3 regions of the Streptomyces sp. NPDC058246 genome follow, and region 2 is predicted to be linked to each of the others. Evidence: riboswitches for the same ligand, from Rfam matches in the RefSeq annotation. Region 2 holds a riboswitch; each other region holds the start of a gene.
What was found. A riboswitch is a leader RNA that binds a small molecule or an ion and turns the genes downstream of it on or off. The one in region 2 is predicted to bind cyclic di-AMP.

Region 1 (3,852 bases), on a different contig from region 2:
GTGTCGCGCGAGACCAGGTTGTAGTGCGGCTGGAGGGCGACATAGCGCGCGAGGCCCTCACGGTCGGAGAACTCCAGGGACTCCTGGAGCCGCTCGGCCGAGATGTTGGAGGCGCCGATCTCCCGCACCTTGCCCGCCTTCACCAGCTCGTCGAGCGCCCCGATGATCTCCTCGACGGGCACCTCGGGCTTGTCGAAGTGCGTGTAGTAGAGGTCGATGTAGTCGGTGTCCAGGCGTCGCAGGGACGCCTCGGCCGCGGCCTTGATGTTGGCGCCGGACAGCCCCGGATAGTCGGGGTGCTGGCTGACCTTGGTGGCGATCACGACATCGGAACGGTTGCCGCGCGCCTTGACCCACTTGCCGATGACGGTCTCGGACTCGCCACCCTTGTTGCCCTCGATCCACGCCGAGTACGAGTCGGCGGTGTCGACGAAGTTGCCGCCGGCGGCCGCGTACGCGTCGAGTACGGCGAAGGACTGGGCCTCGTCGGCGGTCCAGCCGAAGACGTTGCCACCGAGGGAGAGCGGGAAGACCTCGAGGTCGGAAGAGCCGAGCTTGCGCAGAGAAGTCATGCTCGAATTCAACATCCGTACCGGATGGATGTATTCCACACGCGCCTGACCGGCAGCCTTGATGTCACACGCCTGACCGGCAGCCCTGACGTCGGGGGGGTGCCGTCAGGACCGCCGGGAATCAGCGGAACACACGCGTCCGAACGCACGCGTCGGGACGTACAGCCAGGAGGTACGACCAAGGCGCACGCGTCACGACGTACCCGTCAGGGGTTCAGACCCTTGCTGCGCAGCCACGCCATCGGGTCGATCGCGTCGCCACCGCCGGGGTGGACCTCCAGGTGCAGGTGCGGCCCGGTCACGTTGCCGGTCGCGCCCACGCGCCCGATGACGTCTCCCGTGGCGACCTTCTGCCCCACGCTGACGCTGATCGACGACTGGTGGCAGAACCACAGCTCCGTACCGTCGTCGAGGGTGAGGATCGTGCGGTAGCCGTACGCGCCTGCCCAGCCCGCCTCCGTGACGGTGGCGCTGTGGATCGCCTTGATCAGCGTGCCGGTGGGCGCGGCGAAGTCGAGGCCGGTGTGGTAGCCGGAGGACCACATGGAGCCGGCCTCGCCGAAGCGGGAGGTGAGCGTGTACGAGGAGGTGGGCAGCGAGTAGCTCTTGGCGAGCTCGGCGAGGCGCTTGGCCTCGGCGGCCTTCTTGGCCGCCTCGTCCGCCTTCGTCTTGGCGGCGGCGGCCTTGGCCTCGGCGTCGTCCTGCTGCTGGGCGGCGAGCGCGACGGCCTTCTTCGCGGCGGCGGCCTCGGCGGCCTGCTGGGCCGCGCTGTCGACCTGGTCCTGCTGCGACGCGGCCTGCTGCATGATGCGGGCCCGCAGCGCCTCGCCCGCGTCGGCGCTCCCCTGCGCGGCGTCGGCGCTGGTCAGACCGGCGCTGGTGAGCGGGGTGGCGGAGCCCTTGGGCGTACTGGACCCGCCGTCCGATATGAGGGACTTGGCGGACTCGGTGACCGATGACAGGTCGGGAAGCGAGATCGACACCGGCGGCTTGCCGGGCGCGGCGGTGGCCATGCCACCCGCGCCGACGGCGGCTATGACACCGACGCCGAGAACCGTGGAGCTGCGGGCGAGTCCCCCACCGCGCTGCTTGCTGACACGGTGCCGGCCGCGAACGGGACGGACGGAATCCTCAGAGGGGTTCCATTCCTCCCAGGAGCCCTCGTCGTTGCCGTACGCGTAGCCGAAGGGCTGGGTGTCGTTCGGCGCGAACGAGGTTTGCTGGGCAGGCCGGTTGGACGCCACGTGGGCGCACTCCTTTCCTTCCTTCTCGCCTACCGGGTTAGCTGACGGGTTCGGAGCAGGAAGGTCTCCTACGCGCGTCAACCACGGCTTTTCCGCCGTGAAAGACGCTCGATTCACCCCAAGTTGGTGGTTCCCCGGCTCCCTTGCGGGATTCGGCGCGTGCGCACGGAGCCGCCTCTTGTGACGGCTGGGACGACCGCGCTGCGTTATCGAACGTTAATAGACCCGGGTACCGGATTCCAAGCTGTTCGGACTGATCGTTAACGCTTTTGGCCAGGACTTTGGGGACACCATCGGTTCAAACCGGGCGAGTTGACCACACTTCATAAACATCGATTCAGCTGATGGTGTGTCAGTTGTTATGCGGAGTGGCACCGTCCGATCACCACAGGTGACAAGGATCAAGGGCGCCGTACGGCCAGCAGCGCCATGTCGTCCGTCGTGCCGCCGCCCGTGTGCCGGCGGACCTCCTGGGCGAGGGCGGCCAGCAGGGCGTCGGGCCCGGGGAACAGGCGCCCGGCGAGGCGCGCGGCGGGATCGTAGAACTCCCCGCGCTCGTCGCGCGCCTCGGACAGGCCGTCGGTGTGCAGGAGCAGCGTGGCCCCCTTCGGGAACCCGGCCTCCACCGCGCGGTCGGGCCAGCTGCCCAACTCGCCCATCCCGAGCGGCAGGGCGGGATCCTCGGCGGCGAGCGGGACCAGCGTGCCGTCCGCGTGCAGCAGCAGCGGCGGGGGATGGCCGCGGTTGACGATCCGTACGGCCTCGTCCCCGTGCGGGATCTCCGCGAGTACGGCCGTGGTGAACCCCTCGAAGGCGTCGAGGCCCTCGCGCCGGGTGCCCTCGCGCGCCAGCGCCCGCTCCAGACGCTGTGCGACCGCCTCCAGCGTCGCTTCCTGCTCGGCCGCCTCCCGGAACGCCCCGATGACGACGGCGACGGCGGCGACCGCCCCCATGCCCTTGCCGCGTACGTCGCCCACGACCAGCCGTACCCCGTGCGGGGAGTCCTGCACCGCGTACAGGTCGCCGCCGATGAACGCGTCCGCCTGCGCCGCCTCGTACCGCGCCGCGACGTCGAAGCCGGCGATCCGCTCGTCGGGCTCGGGCAGCACCGCGCGCTGCGCGGACTCGGCGATCTCCCGGACCGAGGCGAGCCGTTGGTCGCTGCGGCGGACGAGGAGGTTGATGAGGACGGCCAGGACGGCGGCCGTGGCCACCGTGACCACTTCGGTGACCGAGCCGACGTTCAGGACGATGCCGAGCCTGAGGTGGATCGTGAGCACCGCGGCGAGGGCCGCGACACCGGTGAGCACCGTGCCGCGCGGTGAGTAGAGGGGGGCGGCCACCAGCGGGGCGGCGGTGAAGAGGGGGGACGCGGTGAAGTCCGACGGCGTGAAGTAGTCGTAACAGCCCCCGATGACGATGAGCAGCGCGGGGAGCGCCCGGACGAAGGCCCGCGCCTTGGAGATCCGGCGTCGGTCCGGGTCCGCCGGGCGGGGCCGCGGAGCGTCACCAAGACCGGGGTCGGGCACGGGGTCGCCGGGCAGCCGGCCACCGAACCGGTCGTATTCGTAGGGCCCCTCGGCCCGCTGCTCGCCTGCTTGCTGCCCCACCCATCCAGGTTTCCCGCAGCGGGGACGGTGGGCGACCGGTGTGGACCGACCGGGGGATACGGGGATGTGGGGGGACCCGCACGGAGCCGTAGCGGCCGGCGAAACACCAAGGGCCGGAACTCGTGAATCCGAGTTCCGGCCCTTGGCCTTCAGTAGCGGGGACAGGATTTGAACCTGCGACCTCTGGGTTATGAGCCCAGCGAGCTACCGAGCTGCTCCACCCCGCGTCGTTGAAACCAGTGTACGCCATCCGCGGGGCCCCCAGCACACACCTTTGAACGCACCCCCGTGCCGGCCTCGGCGGCAGGTGTCGGCGGGATTCACAGAAGGTGCCGGTTGGGCGCCTTGGCCCGCTCCTCGTGTTCGGGGAGTACGACGACGTCGGCGCCCTCCGTGGCGAGCAGCCCGTTGCCGTCGGCCCCCGCG
Region 2 (3,852 bases):
TGAGCTGCGCACCGAGCTTGCGGTCAGCCGGGGTACGCCGAAACTCGGCGCGGGCTATCGGTCCTCCGTGCCCGGGCTGTACTTCACGGGGCTGCCCGCGGCGGCCTCGTACGGGCCGGTGATGCGGTTCGTGTGCGGGACGGAGTTCGCCTCACCGCGGTTGGCGAAGCACTTGGTCGCCGCGCACAGGTGAGGTGGGGCCAGGGGGCGCCCTTTGCGATGCGGGTGCGCCCCCTGATCTCCGGTCAGCGCCCCGGCCGTCGGCCGTCCTTGGGAGTCAGGACTCCTTGGAGAGGGTCCAGGCGCCCGAGCTTCTCGGTGGGGCGTCACGCCCAAAACCGCTCCGGGTAAGTCGGTATGGGTCGAAGTGGATGCCGTACGGCCGCTGCCGCCCGTGCGGTGAACGGCGTTGCGGACGGGATACCGGACGTCGTCCGGTTCACGCCGGGCCGATGAGGCGTTCGATCCGTATTCTTCGGATCATGGCCGCTCCGACTGCATATTCACTCATCGCCACTGACCTGGACGGAACGCTGCTGCGCGGCGACGACACACTCTCCGACCGGTCGCGCGCCGCGCTGGCGAGAGCCACGGCCGAGGGAGCCCGGCATCTGGTGGTGACGGGACGGCCGGCGCCGAGGGTCCGGCCGCTCCTCGACGAACTCGGCGGCGAGGGACTGGCGGTGTGCGGGCAGGGGGCGCAGTTGTACGACGCCGGGGCGCACCGTCTGCTGTGGTCGGTGACCCTGGACAGGGAGCTGGCGGAGACCGCGCTCGGCAAGATCGAGGCGGAGGTCGGGATGCTCTACGCGGCGGTCGACCAGGACGGCGTGGACGGCCTGACGCTGATCGAGCCGGGGTATGTGATGCCGCACCCGACGCTTCCGGCGGTACGGGTGCGGCGGCGCGACGACCTCTGGACGGAGCCGATCAGCAAGGTGTTGCTGCGTCACCCGTCCTTGTCCGACGACGAGTTGGCGGCGGCGGCGCGGGGAGTGGTCGGTTCGCTGGCGACGGTCACCATGTCGGGGCCGGGCACCGTCGAACTCCAGCCATGTGGCGTGACCAAGGCGACGGGGCTCGCCCTGGCCGCGGAGTACCTCGGGCTCAGCCCCGCCGCCACCCTCGCCTTCGGTGACATGCCCAACGACATCCCCATGTTCGACTGGGCCGCCCGCGGTGTCGCCATGGCCAACGCCCACCCCGAACTCAAGGCGGTGGCCGACGAGGTGACTTTGTCCAACGAGGAGGACGGAATCGCGGTCGTGCTCGAGCGCCTCTTCGGAGCCCGGGCGATGGGCCAGGAGACGGTCCAGGAGACGGCCCGGCCGAAAGCCTGGGAGAAGGCCCGGGCGACGGCCGGGGGGAACGTGTCTCAGTAGGCGCCGTTGACGTTGTCGATCGAGCCGTACTTCGCCGCCGCGTAGTTGCAGGCGGCCGTGATGTTCGCGACCGGGTCGTAGGGGTCCATCGCGGTGCCGGCGACGTGGTAGGCGGCGAAGGTCGGGTCGATGACCTGGAGGAGACCCTTGGACGGGATACCGGCGGCGGCGTTGGAGTCCCAGTTGTTGATGGCCCGGGGGTTGCCCGACGACTCGCGCATGACGTTGCGGTGGATGCCGTTGTAGGTGCCCGGTATGCCCGCCTTGGCCATGATGTCCAGGGACTGCCTGATCCAGCCGTCGAGGTTGTTGGCGTACGTCTTGGCGGAGGCCTGGGTGGCCGTGGTCGCGTTCGTCGTCTTGCTCGCCACGGTCGACTTGAGGGTCTTCGTGCCCACCGTCAGTGTCAGGCCCGGGCGGAGCAGTGCCGGGTTGCTGCCGATGACCGCTCTGTTCGCCTCGTACAGCTTCTTCCAGCCGCCGCTCGTGGGGTTCTTCTGGGCGATCTTGGTCAGGGTGTCGCCCGCGACCACCTTGTAGGTGATGAGCTGGACGTCGGGGATCGTGGCCGTGGCGGTCTTCGCGACCTGTGCCGGCGCCTGTGTGGGCTGAGCGGCGTGCGCGCCGGTGGCGCTCACGAGCGGAAGTGCGAGCGCGACTCCGCTCGTGCCTGCGGCGACCATGCCGCGGGTGAGAGGGCTGGTTCTGGGGCGGCGGTGCTTGCCTCGTGCGGGCATGACGTATTTCCTCTCCGGCGCCTGCGAGGTGAGCTGTCGGGTTCGGGCGGGAGGTGCCCGGCCGCGCTGGGGGGCGCGGCTTCACCCCAAGCCGTTCCGGTGTCCCGGGACGGCGGCTTACCTGGGTCCCCCGCTCCTGCCGTGCGTGCATGGGTGGGTGGGTTTCCGGGCGGCGGCAGGATTCGGCGATCCGCTCGGATCGGGGCGAACGTATGCGAGAGCACATGTCGGGAACAAGGTCTGATTTCGCGGCGAAGATCGCTTTCGCCTGCATAAGGGCAGGGTAAAAGGTCCGTTTGTGCCGGAATTCGATCCTCAACTTGCCTTTAGCAAAGGGGGAGTCGATGGGGGTGCTGAAAAGCCCTACTTATTCCCGGCGTGACCCAATTCACGCGACCAAGCCCAATCAAAGCGGCGAGTCGGCCAATTCGGGCATTACGGTTCGAGCCTTCGGGCGGTTCCCCGGCTCCCGGCTGGCTCCCGGCTGGCTCCCAGCCGGCGCCCAGTCGACCCCGGGCAGGTCTATCGGGTGCCCAGTCGGCCCCGGATGCGTCCTGGCCGGCTCCCGGTCGGCCCCCGGTAGGTCCTGGCCGGCGCCCAGTCGGCCCCAGCGGGTCCTAGCCCGCCGTCCGCCGGATCCTCTTCTCCCACGTCCGATGGAAGACCACCTCGCCGCCGTCCTTGCAGATCACCTCGTCGGAGGTGATGAAGTGCTCGGCGTCGCAGGTGATTTCGGATGTTGTCGTGATGTGCGCGTCCCAGGGCAGGTCGGGGCGGTGGAGGCGGATCGACCAGGTCGAGCGGGCGCGGGCCGAGAGGGGGTCCGACTCGTCGATCGTGTACGTCTCCTGGGCGTCCTCGGTGTATTCGAGGCCGTCGGGGTGCACGTGGGTGCCCCCGTAGCGCGGGTCGACGTCCAGGCGCCAGGTGCCGGCGGCCACGTCGCGGACGACCAGGCGTTCCGGTCGGGGTTCGTCCAGCGTCGCCGGGACGGCCACGCCGAGGGGTTCGGCCTCCTCCGGTTCCTCGAAGGTGAGGGTGGGCGTCGACTCCCGTGCCCTTACCGGGAGTTCGAGGCTGCTGGCCGTCGGGTCCAGCGTGAAGCCGGCCTCGGAGCCCGGCTGGGGCCAGATCCAGGGCCAGTACGCGGAGGAGACGGCGAGGCGGATGCGGTGGCCCGGCGGGAACGCGTACCCGATGGCGTTCAGATCGAAAACCACGTCCTCCGTAGTGCCCGGTTTCCAGGGAACCGCCTGGTCGCGGCCATGGCGTGCTGACAGGTTCAGGACACCTCGGGTGACGAGTGTGGAGGCTCCGCCGGGGGCCACGTCGCAGAGGCGGGCGATCACCTGGCCCCGCGGGACCGGCGACGTCAGCCGCAGACGGACCTGAGGTCGGCCCAACACCCAGGTTTCCTCAGGCACTTCGAATTCGAAGCACGCGGACCTCGCGTCCTCCTCCCGCTGGTCCGGCGGCAGATCCGCGTCGTTCCCGAAGGGGGTGAAGCGGCCCGCGTCCACCCCCGTGTGCTGCGGGGAACGGACCAGGACCGGCGCCCCCCGGAGCGCGTACGAGACGGGGTTCACGGCGGGCGAGGGCCAGCCGGGGTCGCCCACCCAGCGGCCCGGAAGCTCCGGGTACACCGTCGCCGGGGGATGCGCGTCCATCACGTACGAGCGGAGGACGGGGGTGGACAGGGCTCCTGTGTCGATGCCCTTCAGGTGGTGGTCCCA
Region 3 (3,852 bases), on a different contig from region 2:
GGCGCTGAGCACCGGCGGCAGCAGATGGATGCCCGCCGTCGGGAAGGTGCCGAGCCGCAGCGTGCCGCCCGACAGGCCGGCCAGGCGGGCCAGTTCGTGCCGGGCCCGCTCCATCTCGTCCAGGATCCGGCGGGCCCGCGCCACCAGCAGTTCGCCCGCGTCCGTCAGCCGCGCACCGCGATGCGAGCGCACCAGCAGGGTCGCGCCAGTCTCCCGCTCCAGCTTCGCCAGTTGCTGGGAGAGGGCCGGCGGGGTGTAGCCGAGGCGCTCAGCGGCCCGGGTGATCGACCCCGCCTCGGCGACCGCCACCAGCGCCGCCAGCCGCGTCGGGTCGTACATCGTGCACTCCTGAGGTGTTCCCGGACCTCGCGGACATCCCGGACCTCGCGGACCTCGCTGGGTGTAAACGAATGCTTAAGGCCTACCCAGGATATTCGACATACCTGCTGAAGGCCCGACACGGGCAGTCTGGTGCTCATGGACGCACAGCTCATCGCCTTCACAGGGGTCGCCGCCGGAATGGTCGCCATGCCGGGCGCTGACTTCACCGTCGTCGTACGCAACGCCCTGGTCTCGCGCCGGGCCGGCGTCGTGTGCGCGCTCGGGATCACCGGCGGGCTGCTCCTGCACACGGCGCTCGCGGTCGCCGGGGTCGCCGCGGTCCTCACCGCCGTGCCCGCCCTGTTCGGGGCGCTGCAGCTGCTCGGCGGCGGCTACGTGCTGTACCTCGGCGTCCGGACGCTGCGGGCGCTGGGACGGCCGCGCGGGGCGGCGGCCGACGAGGCGGCGTCCGGGACGCGCCCGCTGCGGCAGGGCTTCGTCACCAACGCGCTCAATCCGAAGGCGCCGATCACCTTCCTCAGCCTGCTGCCGCAGTTCGTGCCGGCGGCCAGCCCCGCGCTGCCCAGAACCCTGCTGCTGGCGTTGATCGTGGTCGTCCTCGCCCTCGTGTGGTTCCCGGCGGTCGCGCTGCTGGTGGACCGGCTCGGGCGGTGGCTGCGCCGGCCGCGCGCCGCCCGGGCCGTGGAGGCGGTCACCGGGACCGCGCTCACGGTGCTCGGTCTGGTCCTTCTGCTGGAGCCGCTCGGGACGTGAAATGCCGGTGCACCAGCCGCGGCAGGGCGCCCCAGAGCGCGAGGCAGACGGCCAGCGTGCCCGCCCCCGCCGCGATCCCGGCGCCGCGCCCCAGCGTCACGTCCACGACGAGGAGCACCGATCCGGTGAACGCCAGCATCAGCACGTACAGACCGATGTGGGCCAGCTGGGAAGAGACCCGCACGATGGTGGGCTTGACGTTCTGCTGGAACAGCGACCGGTGCAGGGCGGCGGGGGCCGTGAACAGGGCCGCGGCCACCACGGCCAGCAGCAGTGTGGTGACGTACGTGGTCCGCTGCACGGTGTCGAGGGACGGGAAGCGCTGGGTGAACGCGAGGGTCAGCAGGAAGGCGAAGAGGATCTGCACCCCGGTCTGGGTGACGCGCAGCTCTTGGAGCAGTTCGGCGAAGTTGCGGTCCGCGCGTTCCAGGGGTGTCTCGTCGCGTGCCGTGCTGGGACGTTGGTCGGCCATGGGAGACGAGTAACCGGTGAGGCCCGTCTTCACGCACCTGGGGTGGGGCGGGTTGGCCCGCGCGGTTCGCGCACGCGCTTGAGAGGGTTGCGGACGCCTCGGACGGGTGGTGGCACGCCGAGAGGGTCGCGGACGGTCTCAACGCGTGGTGGCACGTCCTGAGAGCGATGCCGGCGGCCCAGGCGGGTGGTGGCACGCCCCGAGGGGGGTGTGGGCGCCCCGAGGGGGTGCCGACGGGCTCCGCCGGCACCCCCTCGGGCAGGTCAGCTGACCCGGCCGTACCACACGCTCCTCGTCCAGATCTTCTGGAGCTTCACGACCTCCCCGGTCTTCGGCGAGTGCCAGATCTTGCCCTTCCCGGCGTAGATGCCGACGTGGTACACGTTCCGGCCCGAGTGGAAGAACACGAGGTCTCCGGCCTTGCGGTGCGAGGCGGAGATGTGGTGCGTCTTGTTGTACTGCGCCGCGGCCGTACGAGGCAGCTTCTTGCCCGCCTTCTTGTACGAGTACAGCGTGAACCCGGAGCAGTCGAAGCGGCGCGGGCCCGTGGCACCCCACTTGTACGGGGAGCCCTTCTTGGAGGCCGCGACCTGAAGTGCCTTCGTCGCGAGAGTGGCCGCCTCGGCGTCGGATGAGACGCCTGGGACCACAAGGCTGCCGCCCATGGCGGCGATGGTCAGAGCCGAGGCCGTACCGGCCCTCGTCCACAGCGACGGGACACGATTGAGCGCAGTCATGCGCAACCCTTCGTCAACCGCCTGTGAAGGATGACCTGTCGGATTCGGGCTGGCGAAGTAGCCCGGCCGCGTGATGCGGCTTCACCCCAAGGACCGCCCGGAAATGTCTCCGGCGGCCCGTCGTGCTGGGTCCTCCACTCCTGCCGATGCACATCTGTCGACCGGTCGTCCGGGCGGCGGCAGGACTCGGCGTCCGCCCGGACCGCCCCGCCGGTATGGCGGGGGCTTGTCGTCGGAAGGGATCTTCACGCATAAGTGTCCGAAAAACCGAGCGGAATCGGTGGTTTGTGGTGTTAGTCACCACTCACCCGTTCGGGTGGACACCCCTCTGTTCGAGGGGGTGTTGACGAAGTCGACCGCGCCCGCACCAGGGACGGAGGGCCTCATTCCGCCTTTCGGCTACGCGCGTTGCGCAACTTTTACGCACTCAGAAAAGGACCCCTTTGTACTCCATCAGGGGGTACGCCATCTGGTCCGTTTGACACCCGGGCCGGACGCTTCGACGCGCCGCAACCCGGGCGTCGGTGCGTCAACTGTCGGCGTCGGGCGGCAGCGTGACCCGGGCCGCCCGCCGCTCCCCGTCAAGCACGCGCAGAGCCTGGGCCAGTGTCGGGGCGTGCACCTCGCTCTCGCCGCGCTGGTGCATCAGCGCGAGGGCGTCACGCAGCGCCGTCGCCTTGCCGACCAGCGCCTGGGCGGCCCTCAGTCCGCGGTAGGTGTCCCCGGGGCGTGCCGGGTTGATACGGCCGACCAGATCGACCACGTCGAGGTAACGGTCGATCAACTCGGCCTCGGCGCGCGTCAGCGCGGGCAGCGGAGGCAGGTCGGGGATCATCGGGCGATCACCTCGCGCCGGGCGCGGTGCGCGAGGCCTTGCGGCTCGGGATGATCCGGTCGACCAGTCCGTACGCCACCGCCGCCGGCGCGTCGAGGATCATGTCGCGTTCGATGTCCGCGGCGACCTGCTCCGGACGCTGCCCCGTGTGCCGTACGAGCATCTCCTCCAGCAGCTTGCGGGTGCGCATCAACTCCTCGGCCTGGATGACCAGATCGCTCGCCTGTCCCTGGATCGGTTCGGGGGTCGACGGCTGGTGGATGAGCACGCGGGCGCCGGGCAGCGCGAGCCGCTTGCCCGGCGTGCCCCCGGCCAGGAGCACGGCCGCGGCGGACGCCGCCTGCCCCAGGCAGACCGTCTCCACGTCGCAGGTGACGAACCGCATCGTGTCGTAGATCGCCGTCATCGCGCTGAACGAGCCGCCGGGGGAGTTGATGTAGAGCGAGATGTCCTGGTCCGGCGCCAGGTACTCGAGGTGCATGAACTGCGCCATCACGTCGTTCGCCGACGTGTCGTCGATCGGTGTCCCGAGGAAGACGATCCGCTCATCGAGCAGCTTCGCGTACGGATCCAGGGTCCGGTGCCCCGAGCTGGTCCGTTCGGTGAACTCGGGCAGGACATGGCGGGCTGACGGTTCGTTCATGGCTCGCGCCTCCTCTGAAGGACTCCGTAAAAAATGTACAGGACGTACAGATGCCGCTGAAGGCTACTCG

Region 1: it holds a riboswitch for cyclic di-AMP, as region 2 does, so the genes downstream of both, ACFVXA_RS16850 (M23 family metallopeptidase) here and ACFVXA_RS03235 (transglycosylase SLT domain-containing protein) in region 2, are expected to answer to the same signal.
Region 3: it holds a riboswitch for cyclic di-AMP, as region 2 does, so the genes downstream of both, ACFVXA_RS29320 (C40 family peptidase) here and ACFVXA_RS03235 (transglycosylase SLT domain-containing protein) in region 2, are expected to answer to the same signal.

Annotation. Positions count from the first base shown of each region.
Region 1 is NZ_JBHVWZ010000009.1:287,514-291,365, reverse strand. Features, by position in the region: gene ACFVXA_RS16855 (aldo/keto reductase) at 1-572, opposite strand, end outside; gene ACFVXA_RS16850 (M23 family metallopeptidase) at 779-1,816, opposite strand; cyclic di-AMP (ydaO/yuaA leader) riboswitch at 1,828-1,984, opposite strand; gene ACFVXA_RS16845 (PP2C family protein-serine/threonine phosphatase) at 2,218-3,426, opposite strand; tRNA gene ACFVXA_RS16840 (tRNA-Met) at 3,580-3,653, opposite strand; gene ACFVXA_RS16835 (dihydrofolate reductase family protein) at 3,747-3,852, opposite strand, start outside.
Region 2 is NZ_JBHVWZ010000002.1:162,453-166,304, forward strand. Features, by position in the region: gene ACFVXA_RS03225 (FAD-dependent oxidoreductase) at 1-193, shown strand, start outside; gene ACFVXA_RS03230 (HAD family hydrolase) at 483-1,382, shown strand; gene ACFVXA_RS03235 (transglycosylase SLT domain-containing protein) at 1,376-2,119, opposite strand; cyclic di-AMP (ydaO/yuaA leader) riboswitch at 2,123-2,285, opposite strand; gene ACFVXA_RS03240 (CocE/NonD family hydrolase) at 2,737-3,852, opposite strand, start outside.
Region 3 is NZ_JBHVWZ010000024.1:132,642-136,493, forward strand. Features, by position in the region: gene ACFVXA_RS29305 (LysR family transcriptional regulator) at 1-339, opposite strand, end outside; gene ACFVXA_RS29310 (LysE family translocator) at 478-1,095, shown strand; gene ACFVXA_RS29315 (DUF6328 family protein) at 1,049-1,567, opposite strand; gene ACFVXA_RS29320 (C40 family peptidase) at 1,831-2,304, opposite strand; cyclic di-AMP (ydaO/yuaA leader) riboswitch at 2,308-2,506, opposite strand; gene ACFVXA_RS29325 (hypothetical protein) at 2,834-3,139, opposite strand; gene ACFVXA_RS29330 (ATP-dependent Clp protease proteolytic subunit) at 3,147-3,782, opposite strand.